One region of the Exiguobacterium sp. s35 genome, then DNA from elsewhere that is predicted to be linked to it. Evidence: riboswitches for the same ligand, from Rfam matches in the RefSeq annotation. Region 1 holds a riboswitch; each other region holds the start of a gene.
The links. Region 1 has a riboswitch for S-adenosylmethionine ahead of KNO75_RS06640 (methionine ABC transporter ATP-binding protein). Riboswitches for the same ligand answer to the same signal wherever they lie in the genome.
Positions count from the first base shown of each region.

Region 2: it holds a riboswitch for S-adenosylmethionine, as region 1 does, so the genes downstream of both, KNO75_RS11795 (Na+/H+ antiporter NhaC family protein) here and KNO75_RS06640 (methionine ABC transporter ATP-binding protein) in region 1, are expected to answer to the same signal.
Region 3: it holds a riboswitch for S-adenosylmethionine, as region 1 does, so the genes downstream of both, msrA (peptide-methionine (S)-S-oxide reductase MsrA) here and KNO75_RS06640 (methionine ABC transporter ATP-binding protein) in region 1, are expected to answer to the same signal.

Region 1 covers NZ_JACSKI010000001.1:1,282,379-1,292,685, reverse strand. The annotation lists gene KNO75_RS06670 (acyl-CoA dehydrogenase family protein) at 1-1,391, shown strand, start outside; gene KNO75_RS06665 (hypothetical protein) at 1,481-2,212, shown strand; gene KNO75_RS06660 (arsenate reductase family protein) at 2,260-2,613, shown strand; gene gcvH (glycine cleavage system protein GcvH) at 2,662-3,045, shown strand; gene KNO75_RS06650 (PTS sugar transporter subunit IIC) at 3,089-4,147, opposite strand; gene KNO75_RS06645 (thioredoxin family protein) at 4,325-4,582, shown strand; SAM riboswitch class I at 5,033-5,139, shown strand; gene KNO75_RS06640 (methionine ABC transporter ATP-binding protein) at 5,217-6,245, shown strand; gene KNO75_RS06635 (methionine ABC transporter permease) at 6,235-6,897, shown strand; gene KNO75_RS06630 (MetQ/NlpA family ABC transporter substrate-binding protein) at 6,928-7,761, shown strand; gene KNO75_RS06625 (MDR family MFS transporter) at 7,862-9,076, shown strand; gene sufC (Fe-S cluster assembly ATPase SufC) at 9,255-10,016, shown strand; gene sufD (Fe-S cluster assembly protein SufD) at 10,029-10,307, shown strand, end outside.
Region 2 covers NZ_JACSKI010000002.1:264,053-274,359, forward strand. The annotation lists gene KNO75_RS11755 (DUF1836 domain-containing protein) at 1-176, opposite strand, end outside; gene KNO75_RS11760 (diacylglycerol/polyprenol kinase family protein) at 328-978, shown strand; gene murB (UDP-N-acetylmuramate dehydrogenase) at 1,136-2,056, shown strand; gene ald (alanine dehydrogenase) at 2,146-3,276, opposite strand; gene KNO75_RS11775 (PucR family transcriptional regulator) at 3,409-4,632, opposite strand; gene KNO75_RS11780 (divergent PAP2 family protein) at 4,724-5,149, opposite strand; gene trhO (oxygen-dependent tRNA uridine(34) hydroxylase TrhO) at 5,268-6,209, opposite strand; gene KNO75_RS11790 (TVP38/TMEM64 family protein) at 6,438-7,082, shown strand; gene KNO75_RS11795 (Na+/H+ antiporter NhaC family protein) at 7,100-8,383, opposite strand; SAM riboswitch class I at 8,453-8,548, opposite strand; gene KNO75_RS11800 (GGDEF domain-containing protein) at 8,647-10,307, opposite strand, start outside.
Region 3 covers NZ_JACSKI010000001.1:836,403-846,709, reverse strand. The annotation lists gene KNO75_RS04390 (four-helix bundle copper-binding protein) at 1-222, opposite strand, end outside; tRNA gene KNO75_RS04385 (tRNA-Ala) at 335-407, opposite strand; gene KNO75_RS04380 (GRP family sugar transporter) at 531-1,394, shown strand; gene KNO75_RS04375 (SRPBCC family protein) at 1,601-2,023, shown strand; gene KNO75_RS04370 (hypothetical protein) at 2,613-2,840, opposite strand; gene KNO75_RS04365 (DM13 domain-containing protein) at 2,987-3,508, opposite strand; gene msrA (peptide-methionine (S)-S-oxide reductase MsrA) at 3,609-4,133, opposite strand; SAM riboswitch class I at 4,201-4,300, opposite strand; gene KNO75_RS04355 (hypothetical protein) at 4,345-4,506, opposite strand; gene KNO75_RS04350 (amidase family protein) at 4,620-6,026, shown strand; gene rlmN (dual-specificity RNA methyltransferase RlmN) at 6,092-7,153, shown strand; gene KNO75_RS04340 (class I SAM-dependent methyltransferase) at 7,189-7,797, opposite strand; gene KNO75_RS04335 (SMP-30/gluconolactonase/LRE family protein) at 7,935-8,816, shown strand; gene KNO75_RS04330 (hypothetical protein) at 8,829-9,095, shown strand; gene KNO75_RS04325 (GTP-binding protein) at 9,204-10,307, shown strand, end outside.

The sequences.
Region 1 (10,307 bases):
AGCACAAGTACTTGCCGAAACTCGCGACAGGAGAATGGATCGCGGCTTACGCGCTCACGGAGCCAGGCTCAGGGTCTGACGCCCTCGGTGCGAAAACGACGGCTGTCTTGAACGAAGCGGGCACGCACTACGTCTTGAACGGTGAGAAGCAATGGATCACAAACGCTGGCTTCGCGAACGTCTTCGTCGTCTACGCAAAAATCGATGGCGACAAGTTCAGTGCCTTCATCGTCGAGCGTGACTTCAAAGGAGTCTCAACTGGCGCAGAAGAGCAGAAGATGGGGATCAAGGGATCGTCGACACGTACGCTCATCCTTGAAGACGTCGAAGTACCAGTCGACAATCTTCTCGGTGAAGTCGGAAAAGGTCACGTCATCGCCTTCAACATCTTGAACGTCGGTCGTTACAAACTTGCAGTCGGAGCAGTCGGATCTTCAAAACGTGCGTTCGACCTCTCGGTACAATATTCGAACGAGCGCAAGCAGTTCAAGACACCAATCAGCCAATTCCCGCTCATCCAAGAGAAATTGGCAACGATGGCAGCGAACATCTATGCGATGGAAAGCTCAGTGTATCGTACGGGCGGCTTGTTCCAAGATAGCCTCGACGCACTTGGTGACGAGAACATGCGCGATGGATCAAAAGTCGCACAAGCGATTGCTGAATATGCGATCGAATGCTCACTCAACAAAGTATTCGCTTCTGAAACGTTCGACTACGTTGTCGACGAAGCAGTTCAAATCCATGGTGGATACGGATTCATGGCAGAGTATGAAGTCGAAAACCTCTATCGTGACTCACGCATCAACCGCATCTTTGAAGGAACGAACGAGATCAACCGTTTGATCGTTCCGGGTACACTTCTCAAGAAAGCGATGAAAGGTGAATTGCCGCTCCTCGCAGAAGCACAAAAACTTCAAAAAGAGCTCATGAGCTACATGCCGCAAGAATTGGACGGCTCACCACTCGCACGCGAGAAGATGCTCCTTTCGAACATGAAGAAAATCAACTTGATGGTCGCAGGTACAGCGGTTCAGAAATATCAACAAGACCTTCAAAACGAACAAGAAATCTTGGCGAAGATCGCAGACATGATCAGTGCCATCTACGCGCTTGAAGCAGCCATCGCTCGTACAGACAAAGCGATCGGACGCTCAGGCGAAGAGAAGAACACGCTCAAAGTCCGCTACACGGAAATCTTTGCGGAACAAGTGTTCAAACAAGTCGAACTCATGGCGAAAGAAGTGTTGTATGCAGCGGCGTCTGGTGACGAGCAGCGCATGCTTCTCTCGGCAATGAAGAAGTTCAGCCGCTACCAGCCGATCAATGTGATCGGGACGAAGCGTGAAGTCGCTGCGAGCCTCATCAAAGCGAACAAGTTTATCGTGTAATTCAATCGACAGAAAGGGTGGACCGGACGCGGTCGGCCCTTTCTTTTTTTGAGCTCTGCCACGTACAATAGAAACGAGGGGGAGAGACGATGAAAACACGCGATAGATTGCTTGAACGAATGGAACAAATCGGGGAATCGGTTGCCGCACACGAAGGAACGCTGATGTTGCTGGCATTAGGGTCGATCGGACTAGAGACGGAGCGACTGGATGATTATTCGGACCTCGATTTCTTTTTAATTGTCGAGGACGGGCAGAAGGCACGCTTTATCGACCGACTCGACTGGCTTGAAGTCGAGCCGCTTCACTATCAATTCCAAAATACGAAAGACGGACATAAGATCATGTATCACGATGGCATCTACGGTGAATTCGCCGTCTTTGAAGTACATGAACTCGCAGCGATCGCCTATACACCAGGACGCGTCGTCTGGCGACGGGACGAAGCACTCGACGTGTTTGCGACACCGCGTCTTGAAATCGCGCGTGAAGCGACGGCTTACTACTATGAAGAAGCATTGACGAACCTATATGTCGGCTTGCTTCGGGAACGCCGGGGCGAGATGCTCGCCGGGTTCGAACTCGTCCAAGTCGCGGCCGTTCAAAACGTCTTGAAGGCGCTCGGTGGACAAGGAGACCCGTTCAACCCGACACGTCGGGTCGAGACGAGACATCCAGAGATGATTTCTTTCTTGATGAGCGGGGTATTAGGATATGGCAAGTCGGGCGTCGCGGCGGCGGTCATCTTACGTTTTATCGAAGAGCGATATGAGGTCAACCCAACGATGAAACGAGAGATCGAACGGTTGCTTGAGACGTGAATTGATTTCTCTGAATATGCTACATTGATGAGAGAGGTGATGAACAGATGGTGACACTATACGGCTATCCACCATGCAGTACGTGTAAAAAAGCAGAAAAATGGTTGAAAGAGCAAGGGGTCGAGTATACATACGTTCATATCGTCGAATCGACACCGACGAAAGAAGAACTCGCCGAGCTGTGGAAACAATCAGACTTACCGCTTAAGAAGTTCTTCAATACGAGCGGGCAAGTCTATCGGAACGAAGGCATCAAAGACAAGCTACCAAATCTATCAGAAGACGAACAACTCGAGCTATTATCAAGCAATGGTATGCTTTTGAAGCGTCCAATCGTCACAAATGGTGAAAAAACGACGGTCGGATTTTCAGAAAAGTCCTTTACGGACGTTTGGGGCTAAGTGCTATAATACAGATGTGAGTCTAATTTATTTGAGGGGGAAGTTAGGATGAGCAAAGTACCAGCAAATTTACGTTATTCAAAAGAACATGAGTGGGTAGAAGTGAACGGAACGAAAGCCCGCATCGGCATCACGGATTTCGCACAAAGCGAACTAGGGGATATCGTGTTTGTGGAACTCCCAGAAGTTGACGGTACAATCCTACTCGACGAGCCATTCGGTTCAGTCGAATCAGTCAAGACGGTCTCTGAGTTGTATGCGCCAGTATCTGGACGCATCACAGCAGTGAACGAGGACCTTGCCGATTCTCCAGAACTCGTCAACGAGTCACCGTTTGAAAATGCATGGATGGTCGAAGTTGAGTTGACGGAAGAGTCGGATCTCGACAAGCTCATGTCTGCAGAAGAATATGAAGCGATGATTCAAGGATAAGTAAAACCGGCCTCTCCTAATTGGAGAAGCCGGCTTTTTTTGTTTACTCGAAATCGAGTCGGTAGTGGTCCGATTTGACGAGTGTCGCCCGTTCGAACACACGATAGAAGAAAATCCCAAGTCCGACTGGAATGAGCCCGAACAAGACGATCACGAGAAGCACGTTGAACAAGGCGAACCCGCCCGGCATGAGATGTAGCGCGTTTACCGGTCCGATGAGTCCAGATACGCCAAACCCTGCGCTGATTGGAGTCCCCTCGATTCTTAATATACCAGCGAGCGCACCGAGGATGGCCGCATTCGCCAAAATCGGAAGCATCATAATCGGGCGTCGGACGAAGTTTGCCATTTGAATCTTCGGCGATCCGAGGAAGTGGGCGATCGATGTACCGGTCGCGTTCGCCTGCCAACCCGCGATGGCGAGACCGAACCCGGCGGCGACGACGCCGAGGTTTGCCGCACCGGCTGCAACGCCTGATAAGCTAATCGCGGTCGCGATTCCGACAGTCGAAATCGGCGAGACGATGATGAGCGAGAACGCCATCGCGATCAAGATGCCCATGAGAACCGGTTGAAGATCCGTCATCGTCATGATGAGGTATCCGATGTATGTCGTGATCTGTGAGATATACGTCAATAAGAAGGCACCGATGCCGCCTGCGACGACAATGACTGTCATCGGCATGACGATGACCGTATACGTCTTCAAATGCGGGGCGAGCTTCATGACAAGAATCGTAGCGATCGCAGCGGTCACACCGGCTGTGATTACGTCACCGATTCCGGCCATCACGAACGCACCTTCGTTAATTCGAACGGCGCCACTGCCGACATAGGTTGCGATGGCGATTGTTCCAGCCTCTAAAATCGATCGTCCGAACTGCATCGCGACGGCAAGACCGATAATGGCCGGGAGGAGTCGCATCGCAATCGTCGTCGCATCCAATATGAATTGAAGAGACGGAAAATAAGGGAGTATAGCTTTCGTGAGTTCACCGAGCAGCGCGCTCGGGATGAGGGCGATCAGAATCGCCATACTGAGACCGTTTAAGACGTTCATCGTAAATTGCTTTGTCGTACCTGTTGCCTGTTCCGTCATCATTCATTCACCTGTCCTTCTTCTTTGCTGTTATGTACAAAAGCGATAAAGTTAGAACCCATATTATTCCTATCCGACAGAAGAGTCAAGAGAATCATTGAAAAATTCTGAAATTTCACGAGAGCACGATTTTTGAACGGGACTCGAACGACTATTATAATGACAAGAGAGGTGAGAAAAATGATTACAGACGGATACTTATATATATACGCCCCAATGTGTGGTACATGCGCTGTCGCGGAGAAAATGTTGACGGTTGTCGAGGCGGTCGACCCTGAAATTCAGATTGAAAAGCGCGATGCGAACTATATCCCAAAAGAACTTGAAGCTTATCAGGTGATGAGCGTCCCAGCGCTGTTAAAGCTTGAAAATGGCGAGGTTCGGGATCGTCTTTACGCTTTTCAAAACGTTCAACACGTCCTCTCTTTCGTAAAGTGAGAGAGGAACATTAGAATAATCTGAAAATTTTAAATAATCAGTTGACACAGAAAGTTCACGAATGGTATATTCATTACAACATCTTACTTGAACACAAAATAGGACGCGATATTCCCGACATCAAGACGTTTTGGTGAAGCCGCTGCTACCTTTATACGAATACACGTCAATCTTCCCTTCGATTGTCCCCCAAAAAAATCAAGCGAAGAAAGACGTTCCGTATAATCGCACGGTCCAAGTCAAGATCGAGTGATGATTGGTGAATCTCCCCCATATAAGGATGTAAATCTTGAACGGGCAAAAGATTTTCATCTATGGGCTGTCCTTCCGTGACTCAAGGTGCTACGTTCTGTGTCGTCCTCGGACGGCACCTTTTTTTGATTTTTTTGAAAAAATGATTTGACAGCAGAAAAAGCTGTCGCTATGATAAAGCTAATCGAATACACAACACTCTTATCAAGAGAGGCTGAGGGACTGGCCCTATGACGCCCAGCAACCGCGGAGCAATCCGAAATGGTGCTAATTCCAGCAAGGTGAGAAACCTTGAGAGATGAGAGCAATCGTTGTCCGTACGATAAAGTGCGCACGTTTGCTCAAACGTGCGCGCTTTTTTTGTTGTCAGGAGGGAAAGGAATTGATTCAATTACGAAACGTCGCCAAATGGTTCGATACGAAGAATGGTCGTGTCCAGGCGGTCGATGATGTGTCACTAACGATTGATCGCGGTGAAATTTTTGGAATAATCGGATATTCGGGGGCGGGGAAGTCGACGCTCATCCGATTGCTCAACCGTCTCGAGTCACCGTCTAGCGGTGAAATCGAGGTCGCCGGGAGTGAACTCACGAAGCTCAGCCCGAAAGAATTACGAGGGGTTCGCAAGAACGTCTCGATGGTCTTCCAGCACTTTAACCTTCTGTGGTCGCGCACGGTCGCAGAAAACATCAGCTTCCCACTCGAATTGATCGGGGTTCCGGCAAGTGAGCGGAAGCGTCGGGTCCAGGAACTCGTCGAGCTCGTCGGACTATCAGGTCGCGAAGACAGCTATCCGTCACAATTATCCGGGGGTCAAAAACAGCGAGTCGGGATTGCCCGCGCGCTCGCTACAAATCCAGAGGTGCTCCTCTGTGACGAAGCGACAAGCGCGCTCGACCCGAAGACGACGGATTCGATTCTTGAACTGCTCGTCAGCATCAATAAGAAACTCGGATTGACAATCGTCCTCATCACACATGAGATGCACGTTATCCAAAAGATTTGTCATCGCGTCGCCGTGATGGAGGCAGGGAAAGTCGTTGAGACAGGTCAAGTCTCTGACGTGTTCCAACATCCGGAGCAGCCAATCACAAAAGAATTCGTGAAACAAATCGGAGCGGTCGACGATCTGTCGCTCACGTTCGAACATTTGAAAGCACGCTATCCGAGTGGGCAAATCGTCAAATTGAAATTCTTGAACGAAACGGCAGAACAACCGATTTTGTCTGACGTCCTTAAGACGCACGACATCGGATTCAACATCATCGGCGGGAACGTGACTCAGTCACAAGTCGGTGCGCTCGGCACGCTATTCATCCAATTGATTGGGGAAGCACGAGAAATCGAACGCGCCATCGCGTCGATTCGTTCGCAATCAGTAGAAGTGGAGGTGGAAAGCGATGTTTCCTAACGTAGACTGGCAAATCATGATGGAACAGACATGGGAGACGTTATACATGACGCTCGTCGCGGGTGTCGCGACGTTTGTGATTGGACTCGCTTTAGGTTTGATTCTTTATATTACAAACGAATCGCTATTATTGAAGAATCGTCCAATTTACGTCTTCGTCAGCGCAATCGTCAACGTGTTTCGTTCGATCCCGTTCATCATCTTAATCATTTTACTCATCCCGTTCACGTTGTTCCTGCTTGGTACGATGCTCGGTTCGACGGCGGCGCTTCCGGCGCTCATCATCGGAGCGGCACCGTTCTATGCTCGAATGGTCGAACTTGCGCTTCGTGAAGTCGACCGTGGGGTCATCGAAGCGGCCGAATCGATGGGAGCGACGAAATGGCAAATCATCTACAAAGTCTTGATTCCGGAAGCTCTTCCGGCAATCGTTTCAGGACTCACGGTGACCATTGTGGCAATCGTCGGTTATACGGCGATGGCCGGTGTCGTCGGAGGCGGCGGACTCGGGAACTTGGCCTTCTTGGAAGGTTTCCAACGCTCACAAAACGACGTCACGTTCGTGGCGACGGTGCTCATCTTGATCATCGTGTTTGTCATCCAGTTCATCGGTGACCGACTCGTCACAAAAATTGATAAACGTTCAGCTTAATTACACATACACCATTTGGAGGGATTCATAATGAAAACTTGGAAAACAGTACTTGGATTGACAGCTTTATCAGCATTCACAGTTCTCGCGGCTTGCGGCGGAGAAGAGGCAGAAACAGGTTCTGGCGATGAAAAAACATTGATTGTCGGTGCGTCGAACGTACCGCACGCTGAGATTTTAGAGCACGTACAAGAAGAATATGAAGCAAAAGGCTACAAACTCGAAATCAAGAAGTTCCAAGACTACGTACTTCCGAACAAGACACTCGCAAGCGGTGAGCTCGATGCGAACTACTTCCAACATGAGCCATACCTCAAGTCACAAATGGCTGAAAACAAAGACTACAAATTCGCATCTGCGGGTGGCGTTCACATCGAGCCAATAGGTGTGTACTCACAGAAATACAAATCGCTCGATGAACTTCCTGAAGGCGCAGAAATCATCATGAGTTCATCGGTCGCTGACCACGGACGAATTCTCACGATGCTCCAATCAGAAGGTCTCATCACACTTGCTGAAGGCAAGACGGTCGATGCGACAGTCTCTGACATCGTTGACAATCCTAAAGACTTGAAGTTCAAAACAGACGTTGAAGCAGCACTTCTTCCGACAGCTTACAACAACGGAGAAGGCGATGCGGTCCTCATCAACACGAACTACGCAATCGACGCAGGTCTCAACCCACTTGAAGATGCCATCGCACTCGAAGGCGAAGACTCACCATACGTCAACTTGATCGTCACACGTGAAGGGGACGAAGAAGATGAGCGCGTCAAAGCACTCCTCGAAGTATTGACTTCTGAAGAGACACAACAGTGGATCTTAGACGAATACAAAGGTGCGGTCGTACCGGTACAACAATAAGCAGTCTCGACTCAGGGGTCATCCCCTGGGTCTTTTTTTGTCTAGTGTTCTTTCATAAAGAGAAGTACACTACATATATGAAAGAAAAGGGGGGATTTGGATGAAGCTCAGACAGATTCATCCACTGACGTGGGGCGTCCTGTTCGGGACATTTTTTGCACGACTGGCGACGTTTTTTGTCATGCCATTTTTTGCAATCTATCTGGCCACGCTCGGCTTTTCGGCGAGTGTGATTGGAACAATCTTTGCCGTGACGGCACTTTCGGGTCTGTTCATGAGCTTCTTTGGGGGGACACTCTCTGACCGATATGGGCGAAAACAGCTCATGTTGATCGGCATCGTGCTCAATGCCGTCACGTTCGCTGGTCTCGCGCTCGCGACCGAGCTGATTTGGTTTTATATGTTATCGATGTTGATGGGCATGTCGCGATCTTTCTTAGAACCGGCTTCGCGGGCACTCATCAGTGACACGACGCAGGCAGACCAACGGGTCATCGTCTATAACGTCCGTTACTTCATGATCAATATCGCCGCGGCCATCGGGCCACTCTTGGCGGTCGTCTTATCTCTCACCGGAGTGAAGACCGCATTCTTTGTCGTGACGGCAGTATACATATTGTATGGAATCATCATCTCGATCTTGTTTTATAAGTATCCATTTGAAGAAGGAGACGGGGTCAAGGCACGGCCACGCTTGACGGAGACGTTTCGCGTTTTACGAGACGACCGGACATTCCGTGCGGTCATCATCGGGATGATCTTCGCGATTATCGGTTACAGTCAGTTCAATTCGACGCTTCCTCAATTCATCGCATTAAGCGACGGGTTAGAAGACGGTTCGAGATTGTTCGCTTACTTATTGACGACGAACGCAATCACGGTGCTCATCGTGCAATATCCGATTATGCGTTTCGGGATTCGTGTCTCTCCGATCAAGTCACTCTTTTTTGGAATCTCAACATTGTCGTTCGGACTCTTGCTCATCGGATTTGCGACAGTGGAGTGGGTGTTATTCGTTGCAATGGCCATTTTCACGGTCGGCGAAGTGTTGATGTTCACGATGACAGATGTATTGACGGATGAACTGGCTCCCGAACATTTACGGGGAACTTATTTTGGGGCGATGGGATTGACGTCACTCGGTCAGACGATTGGACCGATTATCGGTGGGGTGTTACTGGATACGTTTGGCCAATCATCGCTTCCGGTGTTCGGAAGTTTGGCGGTGTTGACGGGATGTGGTGCCTTCTTCTTCGCGGCCGCAGTACGAGAGCGGAAAGCCGTCCTCGCACTCATCGAAGAGAATGCCGGATAATGTCTTGATTTCCTACTATTAGCATTCTCAACTTTTATCATTTTATTGAGAATGAATTCTAAGGTGAGTCGCTTGAAATAAAAAAATGACTAGTCTAAGATTAGAATATATCTAATCTACGCCATTCACTATGGCGAGAAAATACGGAAGGGGTATCCGAATGTCTAACGTACCACAAATGAAAATTGATGACCTCCGCGTCTCAATCGAAGGAAAAGAGATTGTCAAAGGTCTTAACCTAGAAATTAAAGGTGGCGAAATTCATGCCATCATGGGTCCAAACGGGACTGGTAAATCAACACTCGCATCAGCACTCATGGGTCATCCACTTTATGAGGTCACTGGGGGAAGCGTCGAATTAAACGGCGAAGATGTCCTCGAGATGGAAGTCGACGAGCGCGCACAAGCAGGGATGTTCCTTGCGATGCAGTACCCGGCTGAAATCAGCGGTGTGACAAACGCAGACTTCTTGCGTTCAGCAATCAACTCACGTCGTGAAGAAGGTCAGGAAATCTCACTCATGAAGTTCATCCGTGAACTCGATGCGAAGATGGAACTTCTCGAAATCCCTTCAGAAATGGCACACCGTTACTTAAACGAAGGATTCTCAGGTGGTGAGAAGAAGCGTAACGAAATTCTTCAAATGATGATGATCCAACCGAACATCGCCATCTTGGATGAAATCGACTCAGGTCTTGATATCGATGCGCTTAAAGTTGTCGCAAAAGGTGTCAACGAAATGCGTTCAGAAGAGTTCGGCTGCTTGATCATCACGCACTATCAGCGTCTCCTCAACTATATCGAACCAGACTTCGTACACATCATGATGGAAGGTAAAATCGTCATGTCTGGTGGAAAAGAGCTCGCACAGCGACTCGAGGCAGAAGGTTACGACTGGGTGAAGCAAGAACTCGGAATGACAGTAGACACAGAAGCGTAAGGAGGCTGTACGATGACCGTACAATTTGAATTGGATGCACAAGCGTTGTCGGCACGTGCAGAAGCGCTCGGCGGACCAGCATGGATGGTCAACCGACGTAAAGAGGCAGCAGAACTTGCGCCGACACTTGCTTTGCCAAAAGTTGAAAAGATTAAGATTGATAAATGGGACTTCGCAGCGGGTGATGTCAATCTCGAACCGAAAGACGGTTTGACAGCTGATATCGAATCACTTCTCGGAGACCACCGGACAAACGTGCTCGTTGAACGCAACGGTCATGTCGTCTATAAC
Region 2 (10,307 bases), on a different contig from region 1:
ATTTGATTGATGGACAAGCCGTTCTTTTCAATATGAAACAAGTGGATTTTTCGAAGCTCTTTTGGAAAATGTTCACGCACGTCTTCAGGGAAGAGGGCGATGGCTCGCTCGATTTCTCCGACCTGCATGAAATGAAGGCAATCTGCCAAAGTTTGAATTGAAGTTGCGTCGCGCATACGGCCACCCTTTCTATGACCAACATCGTACGTTGGCTATACAGTCATTTGACCTCATTCTACCAAATGTTTGAAAAGTAAGCTAGGATGGGCACTGATTAAGGTATAATGACGATATCATACATATCCTATATATAGAGGTGGTCAAGCAATGAATGAATGGATTAGTTCGATTCTTTCCATCGTAATCGTCCTTGCGTTCCTCGTCGGTCTTGAACAAGTCGGGAAGCGTCTTGGGTGGACAGATGAAACGATTCGAAAGAGTGTACATATCGCAGTCGGACATTGGTCGCTGTTAGCGGTCTGGTTAATGGATTCATGGTACGTCGCGGCAGTCCCGCTCGTCTTCTTCACGTTTGCGAACGCGGTCTTATTGTATAAAAGCCCCTCACCGGTCCATCAGACGGAGCGAAAGTCTTTTGGGACGGTCTATTATCCGATTGCCTTACTCATCATTTTATACTTCTTCTTTGAATCAGAGCCGCTTGCATTTTTAGCGGGCTCACTCGTTCTCGCATGGGGTGACGGGATGGCCGCATTGATCGGGCGGAAGTACGGAACAGTCATCTATGATTTGTACGGTCAAAAGCGTTCCTTCCAAGGGAGCGTCGCCATGTTCTTAAGTTCGTATGTAGTCTTATTTTTATTGTTTTTGTGGAATGATGTCGTCATGTGGCAAGTGGTAACATATGGATTTATCATTTCTATCATCGCTACACTGACTGAAGCGATTTCATACCGAGATTGGGATAACTTTACAATTCCGATTATCGTTGCCGTAGCGACATCGCTATTGTTATAAACTAATCGTGACATTGTAAGAAAAACGTTGCTTGTCACGTCCGACAATCATTTGTATACTGTGTTTCGTACTGAAACCATTCAGTGACGTGCTCGGTACCAAAAGTCGTGACCGAGACACTGATTAATAAATAGAACGTAAAGGATTGAGTGAACGCATGAGCTTTTTACAGCAACTCCAAAGTATTATTCCGGCCGAGCGCGTCCTCCAAGACGAGCCGTTGTCGGCACACACGTATACAAAACTAGGCGGAAAAGCCGATTACTTCGTAGCCCCACATACGTACGAAGAGGTACAAGCCGTCTTAGAACTAGCCCATCAGGAAGCGATGCCGTTCATGATTCTCGGGTTCGGTTCAAACTTGATTGTTCGCGACGGGGGAATTCGCGGAGTCGTTTTAAACTTGAATGAGCTGAATACGATTCGTCGTGAGGGTAACCAAATCGTGGCACAGGCTGGAGCAGCGATTATTGATGTATCGCGTCAAGCACTTGCGGAAGGCTTATCTGGCCTCGAGTTCGCTTGTGGCATCCCTGGAACGGTCGGTGGTGCCGTTTATATGAACGCGGGTGCCTATGGTGGAGAAACGAAAGACGTGATTACGTCTGCGACGGTATTGACGTCAGAGGGACAAGTCCTTCATTTGTCAAAAGACGAATTAGAACTCGACTACCGAACGAGCCGTGTATCAAAAGAAGGATTCATCGTTTTAGAGGCGACGTTCGAACTCGAACCGAAAAACTATGAATTGATCAAAGAAGTGATGGACGATTTGACGTACAAACGTGAATCGAAGCAACCGCTCGAATATCCTTCATGCGGCAGTGTCTTCAAACGTCCGCCAGGCTACTTTGCCGGTAAGTTGATCCAAGACTCTGGTCTTCAGGGCACACGAATCGGGGGAGCGGAAGTATCGCTCAAGCACGCCGGATTTATCGTCAACATTGCGGAGGCGACGGCGACAGAGTATATTTCACTCATCCGTCACGTCCAAGCGACCGTTAAAGAGAAGTTCGAAGTGGAATTGGAACCTGAAGTGAAAATCATCGGGGAAGATATCGCTGTCGAGAACGCATAATCATGAGAAGGGACTGGACGATGTTGTTCAATCCCTTTTTATTTCGTACAAAAAAAGGCGACGAGAACGGGCATCTCGTCGCCTTTCGCTTACGCTTGTGTTTGTTTGGCAACTGCCTCATAGGCAGGTACGAATGGATACTCCAAATCGCGAGCGACCGCTTCATATGTGACCGTTCCGTTGATGACGTTTAAGCCTTTGAGGAGCGCGTCGTTTTGAAGAAGTGCCGGGAACACACCTTTTTGTGCACATTCGATGATATATGGCATCGTCGCGTTCGTCAGCCCCATTGTCGATGTGCGTGGTACAGCGCCAGGCATGTTGGCAACAGCGTAATGCTGGACACCATAGCGCTCATATGTCGGTGCATCATGTGTCGTAATGTGATCGATTGTCTCACAAATTCCACCTTGGTCAATGGCGACGTCCACGATGACTGAACCTGGTGACATGCGTTGTACCATTTCTTCTGTGACAAGTTTCGGTGCTTTTGCGCCTGGAATCAGAACCGCACCGATGACAAGATCACTCTCCGCCACTTGTTTCGCGATATTATATTTGTTCGAGATTAACGTGTTGATTGTGTTTCCGAACAAGTCGTCGATTTGACGAAGACGAGCCGGACTAATATCCATCAACGTAACGCTCGCACCGAGACCGATTGCGATACGGGCTGCATTCGTCCCGACGACACCGCCCCCGATGACCGTGACGTTCGCACGAGGTACACCCGGGAGACCTGACATGAGGATTCCTTTGCCACCGTGCGGTTTTTCGAGGATCTGTGCCCCGATTTGAGCAGCCATACGACCTGCGACTTCACTCATCGGTGTGAGAAGCGGTAACGTCCGATCGACTTCTACCGTCTCATACGCGATTGCAGTGATTCCTGATTCGACGAGAGCTTTCGTCAATTCTGGTTCCGCCGCTAAGTGTAGATACGTGAAGAGCGTCAAATCAGGACGGAAGTATTGGTATTCAGACGGCTGTGGCTCTTTGACTTTGAGCGCAAGTTCGACGCCTTCCCATACGTCTTTCGCCGTTTCGACGATGGTTGCGCCAGCATCGATATATTCCATATTCGTGAAACCACTGCCGAGACCAGCATTTGTTTCGACGAATACGTCATGGCCAAGTTCCGTTAACATAAATGCACCCATCGGTGTCAAAGCCACCCGATTTTCATTGTTTTTAATCTCTTTTAATACCCCGATTTTCATGGAACATTCCCCTTTCATTCCGTTGACACAAATTGTTCACACCCCTAGTATAGACCCATTTGAAAACGCTGTCTTTATCATGGATTCTAAAAACGAAGACGCTCACTTTGTGAAAAAACACAAAGCGAACGTCTAGTCTTCTAATCGATATTGACCGGCTTTAATCGCCAAATAAATCATGGACCGCTCGGGTAGTGAAACTTGCGTGATATTCGTCAACTCTTCGATGCGTCGAATCCGATACAAGACGGTATTCGGATGGATATGAAGATGAGCAGCGACCCGTTTTACGTTCCCGTCGAAATAAAAATACCATTCGAGCGTCTTCACGAGTTCGGTCTGATGGGATGAATCATAATGTTGCAACCGTTCGACGGTCGGATGGGTCTCTAGTCGAAGGCCGATGCGACGGGCGAGTTCCGGGACGAGTTGATAAATCCCAATCTGTTCGAAAGCGCGAGAAGTCGCGAGTTCGAGAGGGAACTTACGACGAAGTGTCGTGACGCGTCTTGCTTCTTCGGCTGCGGCGTATAACATGTCACTTTCGAAAAAGCGTCGACTGATTCCGAGCCGTGGCTCGGATTCGGTGAATTTGTCTTGAAGTAACTGCTCAAACCGTTCCGCCCAAGCGAGCAATTCTACTTCTTCATCGGAGAGTTCGGATTTCATATAGTGCCACACAAGCAACTGCTGTCCATCAATGGCATGTAAGACGACCTCGATTGCCTCCTGTGTCGCGAGCACATAATGCAGACGCTCAGCGAGTTGCGGGGTGATTGGTTGGGCACATTCGATAATCGTCAACCGGCTTGCGACGGCGATGGGTGCAAGTTCGTTCAATCGTTCGCGATTGGCATCAGAGAGGGTCGGGGAAGCGAGGACATCTAATAAAAAGCGTTCGAGTTCCGCGCTAATACGCCGTTCGTGCATCGCGATCGTCATGAGCAACTTTTTGGCAATGGTCGCTCCTTCTTGCAAGATGGCCAATTCTTGATTCGTGAACGGGTTCGTTCGAGCCAGGCTCCAAATATAGCCGAGCACTTCGTCATGTTGTTTGATGACAATTGCCGCACGTTCTCCTAGCCCGACAGCGAGACGTGCCGGAATGACGACAGGTTCATCCTGGTCAATCACTTCTCGTAAAATCCCGCTTTCCCATAAATCTTCGATGACGGCTTCTGGGACACGACGACCGATGATCGTCGCGATTCTGGCCGGATCGGTCGAATCGGGATGGGTGCTATAGGCGAGCAATTGGTGGTGACGGTTCTCGATCGTAATGGGTGCTCGAATCGCTTGACCGATTGCCTCAGCGAGTGTATCGAGAGACTCGTAAGATTTCTGCAAAAAAGGCATGTCGATTCCTCCTCTCTCTGAGTATAACTTCTTCTTTGTGAAACTTCACAAAAAGAATCGAGAGTGTGAGAAATGACATACCTTCAGTGGATTACATTGGGAAGAATAAGCCGACGGCGAGACCTAATAACGCCCCGACGATGACCTGGAACGGTGTGTGACCGACGAGTTCATTCAAGAGTGGGGTCTCGTGTTTAATTCCTTTGAAATAATCATTCAGCAGTCGAGCTTGAAAGCCGACCGCTTGCCGAACGCCGGTCGCATCGTACATGACGATGGTGGCGAAGACGACAGCGAGAGCGAATATGCTCGAGTCGATGCCTTCCATCCGTCCGATTGCCGTCGCGAGTGCCACGACCGTAGACGAGTGTGAGCTTGGCATACCGCCTGAAGCGAACATGATTTCAATTTCAAAATCCCGTGTTTTAATAAGTTCGGTTACGAGCTTGGCTGCTTGGGCGATAAACCAAGCGAGAATCGCGGCGAGTAAAGGTTCGTTAAACATGCATCTATTCACTTCCTGTCTGACATAGTATCTTCACTATACCCGAAAGCGGGGCAGGCTAGACGTTAAGATTTCGTCAAAAAAAGGTGTCATGGACGGCTTGTCCATGACACCTTTTGGTCGATTTTTGTTACCCGACTACTCCTTCAGTTTCCTGAAGTTTCTCTGCAATGTTATCGATGATATAACGGTTGCGTGGGTGTTCTTGACACTCTTTCGAGCATGAACGCATTTGTTTCGGTTCACACTCTTCACAACAGAAATGCTGTACATTGCACTCCGGGTTGGCACAATTAACGTAACGAACCGTCTCTGTCCCACAGTGCATGCAGTGCGAAACAACAGTCGGGTTCACAGAGTTGACAGGGACGTTGATGCGCTCATCAAAGACGTAAAGCTCACCATCCCAGTTTTCTCCTTTTGTCGCTTCGTCTTTTCCATACATCGCGACGCCACCTTTTAAGTGGAAGATGTTGTCGTGACCTTGGTCACGCATATATGCTGTAAATTTCTCGCAACGGACGCCACCGGTACAGTACGTGAGAAGTGTTTTCCCTTCGTAGAGGTCTTTGTTCTCTTCGAGCCATTCCGGCATGTAACGTGAAGCCTCTACATCGATTTTGATCGCGTTTTTAAAGTGACCAAGTTCGTACTCGTAGTTGTTACGAACGTCGAGGATGACGACATCATCACGATTCATCATCTCTTTCCATTCTGCTGGTTCGAGGTATGCACCGTGTTGTTTCGGCACATCAAACTCGCCATCAAAGCGCCACGTCACGAGCTCTTTCTTGTGACGGACAAAAATTTTCTTGAATGCATGCTCTTCGACTTCATCGATTTTGAACTCGATATCGCTGAAGAGTGGGTTTGCTTTCAAGTCATGCATGTATTGCTCAGTTTGTTCCCAAGTACCAGAGCACGTCCCGTTAATTCCTTCGGAGGAAATCAAGATACGTCCTTTGATGCCGAGGTCTTTACAATACTTCAAATGTTCTTGCGTGAGTGTTTCTGGGTCTTCGATATTGACGTACTTATAGTACAGCAAGACCCGCATTGGTTTTGTTTCCATATTGTGTTGCTCCCCTGTGTTCAGTTTTTTGCAGGAAAACGAACGTTGGGTTGTGTCGTTCGACGAATAGACTTGCCTGCAACCACAAGTCCATTATTATATGATAAATATCACGACGAATTTTCGCAAATGGTTTTTAATTTTTTTTGACGAATGCAGGGAGATGCGTCTTGTAAATCGAAATCGGGTAATAGAGTAATAGTAACGAAAGTTGAAGGTGGAACAACTATGCTCACTTCTCTCCAACAGTACATCATCCAATTAATCGAATGGTTGCAAAGTTTGCCTGGCGGTCCTTGGGCCGGACTCGGCGCTCCGTTTTTAGAAGCCATCTTTCCGTTTTTGCCACTCGTTTTAATCATTTCTGCGAATGCGGCGACATACGGTTTTTTACTAGGAGTCCTTTTATCGTGGATTGGGAACCTTCTCGGAACGATTGTCGTCTTCGCAGCCGTCCGGTATGTGTTCCGAAAACCGATGACGCGCTGGCTCGAAAAACATAAGGCGGCGGTTTATTGGTTAGAACGAATCAATCATATGAGTCCGATTTCACTCGGATTCTTGTATTCACTCCCGTTCATCCCGGTCAGTTTGATCACTTATTTGCTGGCGCTCATTCAGATGCCGCTCCGCACATTCATTTTAGCGGCAGGATTCGGGAAACTACTCGTCGTCGTCATTTTCTCTGTCATCGGGGATCAATGGGAAGAGTTTATTCAAAGTCCATTTCGTTTATCGATGCTCGGTCTTCTTTTGGTCGCATTATGGGCCATCAGCCGGGGACTAGAAGAAATTCTCAAACGACGCGCTTTCAAGAAACGAAACGAGCAATTGAAACAAGAAATGGTCACGAAACGACAAACACCCCTTTGAACAAGGGGTGTTTTCGCTTAAGACTGTTTTTTAAAGCGCGGGAAGTTGAATGCGATGGCGATCCCTCCACAAATAAAGAGGAGGAACGGATAAAACATGAACGGCACGAGATCCGGCGATGCGGTCTTCGTCAGCTCTGCCGCTATGAGGAGTTGTGCTCCATATGGCAGAATTCCTTGTACCCCACATGAGAAGATATCGAGTACGCTCGCTGATTTTTTCCGTTCGATATCATATTCGTCCGCAATGTTTGCGGCAAGCGGTCCGGCTACGAGAATCGAAATTGTATTGTTTGCCGTCGCCACGTTCGTCGCGCTGACAAGACCAGCGATACTCCACTCGGCACCGGCACGTTTTTGGATTCGTGACGTCAACGCGTCACGCAAATACGTGAGTCCGCCGTTGTGCGATATGAGTCCGACGAGTCCGCCCATGAGTAACGTCAGAAACGAGATTTCGGCCATGCCGACCATGCCGTCGGCGATAGCGGTCACGAATGCTGTCACCGATAAGCTTCCGTCGAGGAGACCGATGATACCAGTGAGCGTGATGCCGCCCAAAAGGACGAGAATAACGTTCAGTCCTGTTAACGCTAAGCCGATAACCGCGAGATAGGGAATCAGTTTATACCATTCGAATGCAGCGACATCGACCGTCGACTCACCGTTCGATAAGACCGCTAGTAAAATCGTCGTGATGATAGCGGCCGGTAAGACAATCCAGAAGTTTGTCCGGAACTTATCACGCATGTTCGTCCGTTGCGTCCTTACGGCGGCAATTGTTGTATCCGAAATGAACGAAAGGTTGTCCCCGAACATCGCGCCTCCGACAACTGCGGCGGCTGCGATGGCGACGTTCACGCCACTCTCTTCATGAATACCGAGAGCGATTGGTGCAAGTGCCGCGATCGTTCCGGTCGATGTTCCCATCGCCATTGAAATGAAAGCAGCGATGACGAATAGTCCGCTCAAGAGAAGCGATGGTGGTAAGAGCGTCAACGCGGCGTTGACCGTCGCATCGATGGCGCCAATCGATTCGGCTACGGTTGAAAATGCACCGGCGAGTAAGAAAATAAAAATCATAATGATGATTCCCGGATTTCCGGCACCTTGTGCGATGCGCTCCACGGTTTGTGTCGCACTTCCTTTTGTCATGAATGCTGCGACTAGCAATGCGATGATCGCTGCGACGAGAACTGGGAACTTATAAAAATCCCCATAGTAGACACCTGCCCCGATGAAAAAGAGCAAAAAGACGAATAACGGCAAAAGTGCCCACTTGTTGGCTGTTGGTTGTTCCAAAATAATCACCTCACTAAAAAATAAAAAGGACCTTTTTCTCAAGAAAAAGGTCCTTCGTGCGAAATACCCTTTTCATCTTTCGAGCAATACGCCCGCTGGATTTGGCACAGGTTCCCCGCTGCCGAGACTTCACAGGGCCAGTCCCTCCGTCTCTCTCGATAAAAAGTGAATCTATCTAATTATTAAACACGTTCCCTAACGTACCTGTTTCGAATCCGGTTGTCAACCTAAAAACTCCCCAATTCGATGTGAAAAAGGGGAGTTTACGTCGTTAAATTGTTGAAGTGGGCTACTCGGTTCCGCCCTGCGTATTTTCCACCGACATAGAGCGCACGGTCAGCGTTTCGAATCGTGTCATCTAGACGCTTGTTCCCGAATGCTTCAATCGTATCGACCCCGATAGACGCGGTCACAGAAATCTCATGATGGTCAACAAGGAACGGTTTCGCTTCGATTTGGTGGCGAATCCGTTCTGTGATCTCGATGGCTTGGGTCATGTCGCAATGGTTGAGTAGTAAAATGAATTCTTCGCCGCCATAACGAGCGGCAAAGTCATCCGTTCGAAGTACTTGCCGAATGCGTCGACCGAATTCTTGTAACACTCGGTCACCGACCTGATGACCGTACGTATCGTTAATTTTTTTGAAGAAATCAATATCGAGCATGGCGACAGATATCGGATACATCGACATATCCGATATTTGTTGAATGCCGTATTCATAAAACGCACGCGCGTTGGCAAGAAGCGTCAAACTGTCTGTCCGGCTCTCGGTATAGAGACGATCCCGCTCGTGACAACGGCTAATCGTTCGATTGAACGATTTTAACAACTTGATGATTTCATGCTGAATGATTTTCGGATATGCGTATACGGGTTCTCCCGTCATGACGATCCATGTACGAATCTCTTCGATTTCCTCCGAACGGACAGAAACAAAGCTATGATAATCGTCATGGAAGGCGTCGGAAAGTGCGGTATCCCATTCAAACCGCATCTCATAGTCGAGAATTTGCTCGATTGGTTGACTCATCTCAAGCAGTGCAAAGACGACCGGTCGATCGATGGGCTGTCGCGTCTTCAAATCGAAGTAGAGCGTGCGGTCGAACAATTTGAACTCGATATAACCTTCGTCGTAATGGTTCAACTGTTCACACTGACTTAAAAAGACTTCGATTGCTTGCGCCTCACTCTGTGACAAAGAGACGGCTTCTTTAGCTTCATCATATTGCTCGATCAAAGATTTGAAGGCGTCTTGCCGTTCTTTTTGAATGAGAAGTCGTTTAATGAAGAACGTCAAGGCAGCGGCGATACTACTGACGACCAGTAAACTCGTCTCCCGGAAGAATGATGCCGCTAGAATGAAGGTCAAACTGACGACGTATGTGTAGAAAGCGATTTTCATAAAATCGCTCAATGCGATGTCGACGCGGAACCACCATTTCACCTGATATTTTTGGAATACCGTGTTTAAGAAGATGGCAAGGAACAGTCCGGCAAGCGGCACGAACGAATCTTGCGAATAAAAGTCGAGACCGGTCTCGCCACCAAGGGCGAGATAAACCGCTGCCGGGATGACGATTTCTAAGTACGCCGTAATGGCATTCCAAGGATACGTGAAGCGGAAGCGACGGATGGCGACTTTCGGTTTCAAATTGGCGAATTGAAAGACGAACAACCCGATTTGGTTGACGATGAGTGCTGTTTCAAATCCAAAGAATAAAAATAAGATTAAGACGATACTTTCAGAAAAAGTGAAGTACACACCTTTGACTTCGATCGAGTCGAGTTGAAAAATGATGACCAATAATGAAATTAAAATAAACGACAATGGATCAATCGTCGGGGCGTGTAGGACATCCAATGCAAATAACGAGATGGTGAAGATGAATAAGGCACTCCATATACTCCAACCGAGCACGGACA
Region 3 (10,307 bases), 450 kb from region 1:
TACTTGAGCACACAAGGCGACAATTGGTTTAGAGAAGGCCGAATCTGTTTCTAAGGCATTTAAAGCCAACGTACAAATGTCTGAGCATTCTCGTGTCAGTCGAATGCATTCGGTAAACATGTGTAAATCCTCTTCTTGTAAACTTTTTGAGAAGCAATGGTTGCATGTGCGCATACATTCAATCACGCTCGCCAATGTTTCTTCTACAGATGTGCGTTCCATCAATATTCCCCCTTGTATGAAAAAGTCTATCTTTCATTACCCGTTCATATAAAGGTTGAATCGCACCATACCAATAAAAAAGTCACATCTCTTAAGAGATGTGACAGATTAATGGAGCATAGGGGGCTCGAACCCCTGACCTCTACGCTGCCAGCGTAGCGCTCTCCCAGCTGAGCTAATGCCCCGTTCAAAATCATTATATCATCGTAGTATTCGACATGGCAATTCCCTTTTGCAATTTAGGTTTATAAAATTGAAGACGTGGGAATTTCATGTTAGACGTTATATTAAGAAAGCAGGTGTGCTTCATGGAAATGATTCTTTTGGCACTCTTACCGGCACTCATGTGGGGAAGTATTCCACTCATCGTGTCGAAAGTGGGAGGAAAACCGATTCAGCAGTTAATCGGAACGACCATTGGAGCGATGATCATGGCGGCCGTGATTGCCCTCGTATTCCGACCGGAGTTCACGACACTCGCCATCGTGACCGGATTTATCTCAGGGGCGTTCTGGGCGCTCGGTCAATATTTGCAGTTCCAATCGTTCCAAATCCTAAGCGTCTCCAAAGCGATGCCGATCAGTACGGGGATGCAGCTCGTCGGGACGTCTCTCTTTGGGGTCATCGTACTCGGTGACTGGCAGACGACGACGGAGTTATGGTTAGGGTTTTCAGCGCTCGTCTTGATTATCATCGGGGCGACGATGACTTCGTATCAACAGAAAAAAGACAAAGATAGCGCCGGTGCGTTGAAGAAGGGATTACTCGTCCTATTCGTCTCGAGTATCGGTTACGTCACGTATGCGGTTTTGACGAACTACTTTGAAGTAGAAGGCATCACCGCGATTCTTCCACAATCTGTCGGAATGTTCATCGCTGCTCTTCTTTTCAGTATCCGTGAGAAGGACGTGAAGAAAATCGATCCACGTACGTTCAAGAATATTTTAGCCGGGATTGCCTGGGGGATCGGGAACTTCGGTCTCTTCGTCTCGAGCGGAGAAGTAGGAATTGCGACTTCATTCGCTTTATCTCAATTGAACGTCGTCGTGGCGACACTCGGTGGGATCTATCTCTTGAAAGAAGAGAAGACGACAAAAGAGCGTGTCTATGTCTTTATGGGAATTGGCTTGATTGTCGTTGCCGGGTTTATGCTTGGGATTGCCAAGAGTTAAATTTCGATGATGAAATGATAAGAGCCTTGAATGAGCACTCGTACTAGCGTGCCATTCAGGTTTTTTTTGATTAGCGATATTAAGGGAGAGCAGGAGATGATGTGACCGATAGGGAAGTAATGCTTACTCATGTAATCTACATGGTACAGGGTACGTAACACATTCATGATTGCTCGGAAAATTGCAGAGTAAAGGGGAAACGAATCATGGAATCAAATGTAGTGACGATATCAGCGCTCGTCGATGCACCAATCGACACAGTCTGGAAACTGTGGACAGACCCAGATCATATTAAACAATGGAATCATGCGTCTGACGATTGGCATACGACCGAAGCGGAAAACGACTTACGGATTGGCGGGAAATTTCGAAGTCGGATGGAAGCAAAAGATCAAAGCATGGGCTTTGATTTTGAAGGAGTATATGAAGAAGTTAAAGTAAATGAGCTCATTCATTATCGTCTTGACGATGAACGGAGAGTTAGAATTTCATTTGCTTCAGAAGAGAATCAGACGAAAGTGATCGAGGTATTTGATACAGAGTCGATGAATCCGATTGAAATGCAAAGAGAAGGCTGGCAGGCAATTCTCGACAATTTCACTCGGTATGCGAATGAATTTAATAAGTAGGTCGAATAATTTAAACTAAATACCGGCAGGGTCCATGTTGAAGTTGATATGGATTCTACCGATTGTCATTATAAACATCCAAAATTACTCATTACATAGAGGGTGAAAACTCTAAGTTTAATGAGGGTGTATGACAGTTTGAAGTTTCTGTAGGATATCAATTATTAGAGAAAATTTTAATAGATAGTTTAAAATCGGTTCTTCATTTTTACATATAAAAGGATGAATACATTTATCACAAAAAAGATAAAAGCACTAAACACTCCCGTTACAGTTGCAAAATTAATGACTCCTTCTGTAAATACTGACAAATCGAATATAAGGCCGTAAGGGAAAACGAAAAAGGCACCAAACATCAAGTGCATCAAAAATGAAGTTATTTTTTTGATTTTGAATGTCATACGTTGACTTAGAAACTCCTAAAAAATAGAGGTCATTATTCCATAAGTGAAAATAATAGGTGAGGCATAAAACACATACATAAAAACAATCTGAAAATAAGTAAAATCTTCAAACACAGGTATGAAGACTGGCAGAGAAAAACTCAGAATAATTGAAGATAAACAGGCTACCATCAATTTTTGAACAATCATTTGCTTCTCCATACGAAAGAAATGACAAACGCAATAAAGCCTCCGATTACAACAATATAGAATAGCGAGTAGAAAACAAACTCGCCGATATCTTCAAGACTCTTAAACGTGTTCTCTACAATCATTGGTTCAGATAAAATCCCAATCGTCACGATCGGCAGAAAAAGAATCCAAAACCGTTTCCAAAAATATGAGCTGTATGACGTCGATTGATGTGAAGTCAAATAAAAAACCTCCTTATAAAAAGTTCCATACTTTACCATATTGTAACACGTGAATTGTATGAATAAATAGATAGAACTGAGTGAAATAATTTTTCTCATACAAAAAAACAGCGAGGACGTCAAACGTCCAGGCTGTTTGATATCAGTTATTCATTCGACGCGCTCAATTCACCCGTCCCGAACGTCGCACTAAAAGCACGGCACCAGATCACTACGGTGCTATATTCTGACAGATCGACATCTGCCGGAACTAAATAGTTTTGGTTTCCTGTATTCCCTTTAAGTGCGCCAAGTCGAATCCCTTCGGACGTCTCTTGCCCGGGTTTTGTCAAATAGACAAATAAGTCAGGTCCGTTCGTCGTTTCAAACTCTTCAAATCGTAGATACGTCCCGTCTTCTGCCTCGACGGAGCGAATCGTGCCGGTCGTCTCATAATTTTTCTCCCCGTCCATAAACACACCTGCTACTTCGGTTTGACTCGGTTGTGCTTCCGGTGTCTCGGTTGTCTCTTCCTCTGTCTCTTCTTCTGGAACAGGCGTCTCAACAGCTGTCGGTGGTAGTCCTTCATCGACGGTCTCTGTCAAGAAAAGCGGTGAGATGAGCCACCAGGCGACGGCGATCACGGCTACGCCGATTACACCGATGATGAGTTTCGTACTTGTTTTCATGTATGAGTCCTCCTTTTCGGATGTATGAACCATTAATAGCCTTTTCCCGATTATTGGGCTTATAAAAGACGCGAATGTTAAAATTCGCGTCTGATGACCGTTATACGGTTTCGGTCCAGTTCTCTTCGATGAACGTGTCCCGTCCTGAGATGGCCCGGTCTTCTTTATAGTGTTTTGGGTTCTTTTTATGGTAATCCTGGTGATACTCTTCCGCTTCGAAGAATGTCGTCGCCGGAGTGATTTTTGTGACAATCGGTGCCGTGAAGCGACCACTTGCCGCCAATACGTCTCGACTCGCTTCAGCCGCGATTCGTTGTTCCTCCGTGTGATAAAAGATGGCTGGGGCATACTGAGGCCCGCGGTCTTGGAATTGACCACCGTCATCGGTCGGGTCGGTCTGAATCCAATATAGTTCGAGGAGACGCTCATATGAGAACAAAGATGGGTCATATGTGATCTGAACGACTTCTAAATGACCAGTCGTTCCCGTTTTGACTTGCTCATACGTAGGATTGTCGATATGTCCGCCCATATAGCCAGATACGATTCCTTCAATCCCTGGTAATTCTTCAAATGGTGTCACCATGCACCAAAAACAGCCGCCTGCGAATGTTGCTTTTTCCATACTGTCGTTCCCTCCAAATCGTCATTCAACAAAAAAGCGCTCACGTCGGAAGACATGAGCGCTTTCGTCATATCGTCCAAGGTTTCCCTTGCTGGTCGTAGCACCTTGCCTGTGGCAGGTTGCTGTGAAGTCATGGAGCCAGATCTCTCGTTCACTCTTGATATCGATATGTAGTTGGTGAGAGCATCATACCACCCTCAAAATACTTTCGTCAATGATTCGGTTTTCGCTTCAACTGAAAAATCGTCAAGACGATGATGAATCCGATCAACCCGATTGAAATGAACGGACCATATGGCACATTCTCGCCGTATAACTGCAAGAAAAATAGACCGAACACAGCGAGAAGCACGAATATGTAGGAGCGTGTCATAGGAACCTCCTGTTTTTTCTTAAGTGTAACAAGAACACATCGACTTGGCGATAAGAAAAGGAAATCAGGCATAGAGCACGAATAAAGTGGGAGAGATAAAGGAGGAATGTAGGATGGAACAAATCCAATTACATGAACTGACGATTGAACGTGCACATCGTGGATATAAAGAAGGACAATTCACGGCACGAGACATAACAGCGTATTATCTTAGAAGGATTGCTGCATATAATGAGCGACTTCATGCCGTCATCCAGGTGAATCCGGACGCACTTTTCGAGGCAGAGGCGGCAGACCGGGGCTATAAAAAAGGGGTACGCAAACCACTACTTGGGATTCCCGTATTGATCAAAGATAATATCGAAACGGGCGGACTGATGCGGACAACGGCAGGTGCTGCCGCGATGCGACATCATTTCGCAGGTCGGGATGCCGAGCTCGTCAAACGGTTACGGGCTGACGGGGCCATCATTCTCGGTAAAGCAAACCTGTCCGAATGGGCCAACTTCTTGACAGAAGACATGCCGAACGGTTGGAGTGCCGTCGGTGGCCAGACGATGAATCCGTATGGGGACCAACTAGATGTCGGGGGATCGAGTTCTGGATCGGCTTCGGCGGTTGCAGCGAACTTGACACTCCTTGCCGTTGGATCTGAGACGAGCGGCTCGATTGTACACCCGAGTGTGCATAATAGTATCGTCGGAATCAAGCCGACCGTCGGCTTGATCAGTCGTTCAGGAATCATTCCGATCTCACGTTCTCAGGATACGGCTGGACCGATGGCGCGTACCCTTCGTGATGCGGTCGTTGCGTTACAGACAATGTGTGGTGAAGATTCGGCTGATCCTGCGACATGGGAAACTCCAGTCGGACCGCCTTATGTGACATGTCTCGATGTCCGTCAAGCGGTCGGGATGCGTGTCGGATTTATCAAGCCAAATATTTCAGACGAAGAAGTCGGTTTGTATGAACAGGCACTTCGATTGCTGCGTCAAGCCGAGGTTGAACTCGTCGAGATCACGTTACCAAAGCATACAGCATTAGAACAGGCAGATATTTTGTTTGATGAGTTCAAGCTTGGGATTGAGGCGTATCTTGCGAACACAACTGTGCCATTTAAGACGCTTTCAGACTTAATCGAATGGAACGCGGACCACCCCGAATCGATTCCGCACGGGCAGACCATCTTTGAACAGTCAGATGCACGTTCAGGGCGTCTCGTCGAAGCTAGTTATCTCGACCGTCGGATTGATGATGTTCATCTCGCAAAAGTGGACGGAATGGATGAGCTATTAAAAGGGCAAAAACTGGACGCAATCGTCCTGCCACATGACATGAACTATGACATGGCTGCGAAAGCAGGACACCCGACAATCACGGTCCCTTATAAACGAAAAGAGAGCGGGGCCCCGTTCTGTCTATCGTTCACGGGAACGAGCTTTGCGGAAAGAGATTTGATTCGTGTCGCTTATGCGTTCGAACAGTTCATCACACGACCGACGCCTCCAGATTATTCGTAAGTTGCACCCGTCTCTGACGTCCGCTACAATGGTACGTATGCGGATTAGAGAAAGGACAGGTTAGAATGAAATCATCTATATACGGGTTGACGTTCGATCAGCTCACAAACGAGTGCACGGAAGCAGGATACGGTGCCTTCCACGCACGTCAAGTCTGGGACTCGCTCTACATCGATCGAGTCAAATCGATGGACGCGCTGAACGTCCGTGACGAAGTACGCGATTACTTAACTGAGAAATACGTCATCTCGACACAAGAACTGTTCGTCAAACAAGAAGCGGGCGATGGGACGGTCAAATTTTTACTTAAATTGCATGATGGTCACTATATCGAGACGGTGCTCATGCGTCATAAATATGGTCGGTCGGTCTGTGTGACGACACAGGTCGGTTGTAACATCGGCTGCAGCTTCTGTGCGAGCGGCTTGTTGAAAAAGACACGTGATTTGACGGCTGGTGAGGTCGTCGAGCAAATCATGACTGTCCAACATTTCCTCGATGGAGAAGGAGAAGGGGACCGTGTCAGTCATATCGTCGTTATGGGAATCGGTGAACCGTTCGATAACTTCGATAACTTGGTCGACTTCTTGCGCGTCGTCAAAGATGAGCGTGGTCTTGCAATCGCTCCACGTAAAATCAACGTGTCGACGAGTGGTCTTGCGGACAAGATTTATAAGTTTGCGGACCTCGACTTACGCATCAACTTGGCGCTCTCTCTGCATGCGCCAAACGATGAATTACGCACACGTATCATGAAAATCAACCGGGCGTTCCCGCTTGATAAACTCATGCCGTCGATTCGCTATTACGTCGAGAAGACGAATAAACGGATCACATTCGAGTATATCTTGCTATCGAAAGTGAATGATTTACCGGAACATGCGGAAGAATTGGCTGATTTGATTGAAGACATCAAAGACAAGTCTTACATCAACTTGATTCCGTATAACCCGGTCAACGAGCATATTCAATATGAACGAAGCACACCTGAAGATATCATGGCATTCTATGATATCTTGAAGAAACGTGGCGTCAACACGGGTGTCCGTCTCGAGCACGGGACAGACATCGATGCAGCTTGCGGTCAGCTCCGCAGTAAGCATATGAACGTCGAGGGTACGAAGTGACGAGAGGCCTCTCCGATAGCGGAGAGGCCTTTTGTTTACCTTTTTTGACCGACATACTGGATGACGGAAGAGTCACCGTGATGGAGTGACCCTTCTTCGCGCCATACAACCACCTCATGTAAGATGAGCGGTACGAAATCGTCCTCTAGTTGGTGGAACAATTCTTCAGAATAGAGAAATGAGACGTCTTGTGGTCCGCCTGTCCCGTAAGCGAGTTGATTTGTAGAGTACACTTCGGTCAGGAATACACCACCAGGTCGAAGCGTTCTTTGAATTCCGGCGAACACCTTTTCTCTGACATGTTGAGGAAAGTGGCCGAAGATACAGATGACCACATCATACGCATCTTGCGACCAATCCGCTTCATTCAAGTCAATCTGTTTCGTCTGAAGGGAGACGTTTCGCGAAGTTGCCAAGCGCTCCGCTTTTTCTAGTCCTACTTTCGAAGCATCCCACATCTCGACGTCGAATCCGAGTGTGGCGAGCCACACGGCGTTCCGACCTTCTCCTTCAGCGATGGCTAACACGCGTCTCCCTTCAAGCTGGTGTGTTGTGATGTAGTCGCGTAAAAATTGATTCGGCTCGGTCCCATACACATATTCATCCGTATTGTAACGTTCGTTCCATTTCGACAAACCATCCACTCCTCTCACTTTTCCTTAAATATAGCAAAACAATGAGACTCAGATGGAAATCCTTCACGATTTTCTGAATTCATGCTTAGTCCAGTTGGGAGAGGGGAATAGATTTCTGAACTAATGGATAGAGTGGAGGCTAAGTAATGGAGAGAGTAGATGCGTCGTTGTGGATTCGGGTACGTAATACGCTAGGTGAAGGTCCTTGTTGGGATGCTGAGTTGAAGCGTTTTTATTGGGTGGATATCGAAGGTCATACGTTGTGGTGGTATGACGAGCGAGAAGACGAGATTTCTTCTTTTGAGGTCGGGAAACAAGTCGGTTTCGTCATTCCAAAAGTGACGGACGGTGTCGTCCTTGGTCTAAAAGACGGGATTTATGAATGGGATGAAATCAATCGGGAGCTAAATAAAATTGTCGAGTTGGATGACCCTGATGGTCGATTACGTTTTAACGATGGGAAAGCTGACCCATATGGTCGTATTTTCGCAGGTACGCTCCATCTTGAGGATGAAGAAAACCAAGCAAAACTGTATCGAGTCGATCGAGATGGAACGACGACAACACTCATGGATGAGTTGACCCTTTCGAACGGGTTGACATGGTCACCTGACCATTCGGTTTTCTATCATATCGATACACCGACTGAGAAAATTCGGAAATATGATTTTGATTTGAAGTCAGGAACGCTCTCGAACGGAGAGGTCGTCGTTGATTTTTCCGAGGAAGAAGGTTTTCCTGACGGGATGACGTCCGATTCTGAAGGTTGTCTATGGATTGCACATTACGCTGGTGGACGAGTGTCACGTTGGGACCCGTCAACAGGCGAAAAGTTACTTGAAGTCCATGTTCCCGCACCAAATGTCACTTCATGTGCCTTTATCGGAGATGGACTCAATCGATTAGCTATCACGACGGCTCGTGAAGGAATGGATGAGGAGGCGCTTTCCGAATATCCAGATGCGGGATCGGTATTTATCGTCGACACAGAAGTGAAAGGGATGCCATTGTATCGTTTCGGTCGCTGAGGAGGAAATACGATGGTGAAACGACTGTTAGTTCGAGCTGGAATTGGGTTGGCAGTTGCTGCAGCGGTCAAGATTGGGATTCAAAAGTTACAAGAAAATCGAACGCGTGAAGAAGATCATTCGTATCTCGATCCGAAGTGGGATGAAGTGCCAAGTATTGATTCGGATAAAGATGAGGATGAGGTCGGATTGACTCAACTCGATTCGATTTATCGGGCTGAATGGCAGGCGAATGCTTATCCACGCTCGGAGGCAGAACGAAAAGCATTGGAAGAATAATTGTATGTTCTTCAAAAACACGTCCATGTGGCGTGTTTTTTATTGACAAAAGTAAGGAACGACTCCATTATACAAAGAGTAATGATTACGATTTAATGGAGGTCCATCATGAAACGAATTCCAATTACAGTACTTTCGGGTTATCTCGGTAGCGGGAAGACGACACTGCTCAACCACATCTTACATAACCGAGAACATAAAAAATATGCGGTCATCGTGAATGATATGAGCGAGTTGAATATCGACGAGAAGCTGATTGATCAGGGCGGGTTCTCGCGGACCGATGAAAAGCTAGTCGAACTCTCGAACGGGTGTATCTGTTGCACGCTGCGGGAAGATTTGTTGACGGCTGTCTATGACTTAACAAAAGACCGTGAGCTCGACGGGATCATCATCGAGTCATCAGGAATCTCTGAACCAATTCCTGTCGCGCAGACATTCACGTATGCCGATGACGCTCTTGGGATTGATTTGACGAGCCGTGTGTACATCGATGCGATGGTCACGGTCGTCGATGCGTACCGTTTCTTCAAAGATTTCAATTCTGGTGAATCGCTCATGGAGCGTCAACAAGCCGTCGACACCGGTGACGTCCGTGAAGTAGTCGATTTGCTCGTCGATCAAGTCGAATTTGCGGATATCATCGTATTGAATAAGGCGGACCGTGTGTCCGAAGGGGAACTACAGGAGATGAAGGGGTTACTCCAAACACTGAACCCGAGTGCGAGATTGTTGACGTCGACATACTCGAACGTCGCGTTAGAAGACCTTCTAGACGTCCAGTTATTCGATTTTGATCAGGCGATGCGCGCTGCAGGGTGGATCCAAGAACTCGAGTCGGAAGAACATACGCCGGAAACGGAAGAGTATGGCATCAGCTCATTTGTCTACCGGCGCCGTCGGCCGTTCCACCCTGAACGTTTGATGCACTGGATGGAACATTATCCAGAAGAAATCGTCCGTGCAAAAGGATTTTTATGGATTGCGACAAGAAACGACCTCGCTTGTCTGTTTTCACAGGCAGGGTATGCATCAACGCTCGAACATGCAGGTCGTTGGCTTGCGACGTTACCTGCAAGTGAACGTGAGGAGATGTTTGCAGCTGAACCTGAGCTTCGTGAGGATTACATCGAGCCATACGGGGATCGGCAAAACGAGTTGGTGCTCATCGGTCAACGAATGGAACGGGAAGCGGTCGAGCAATCGCTTGAC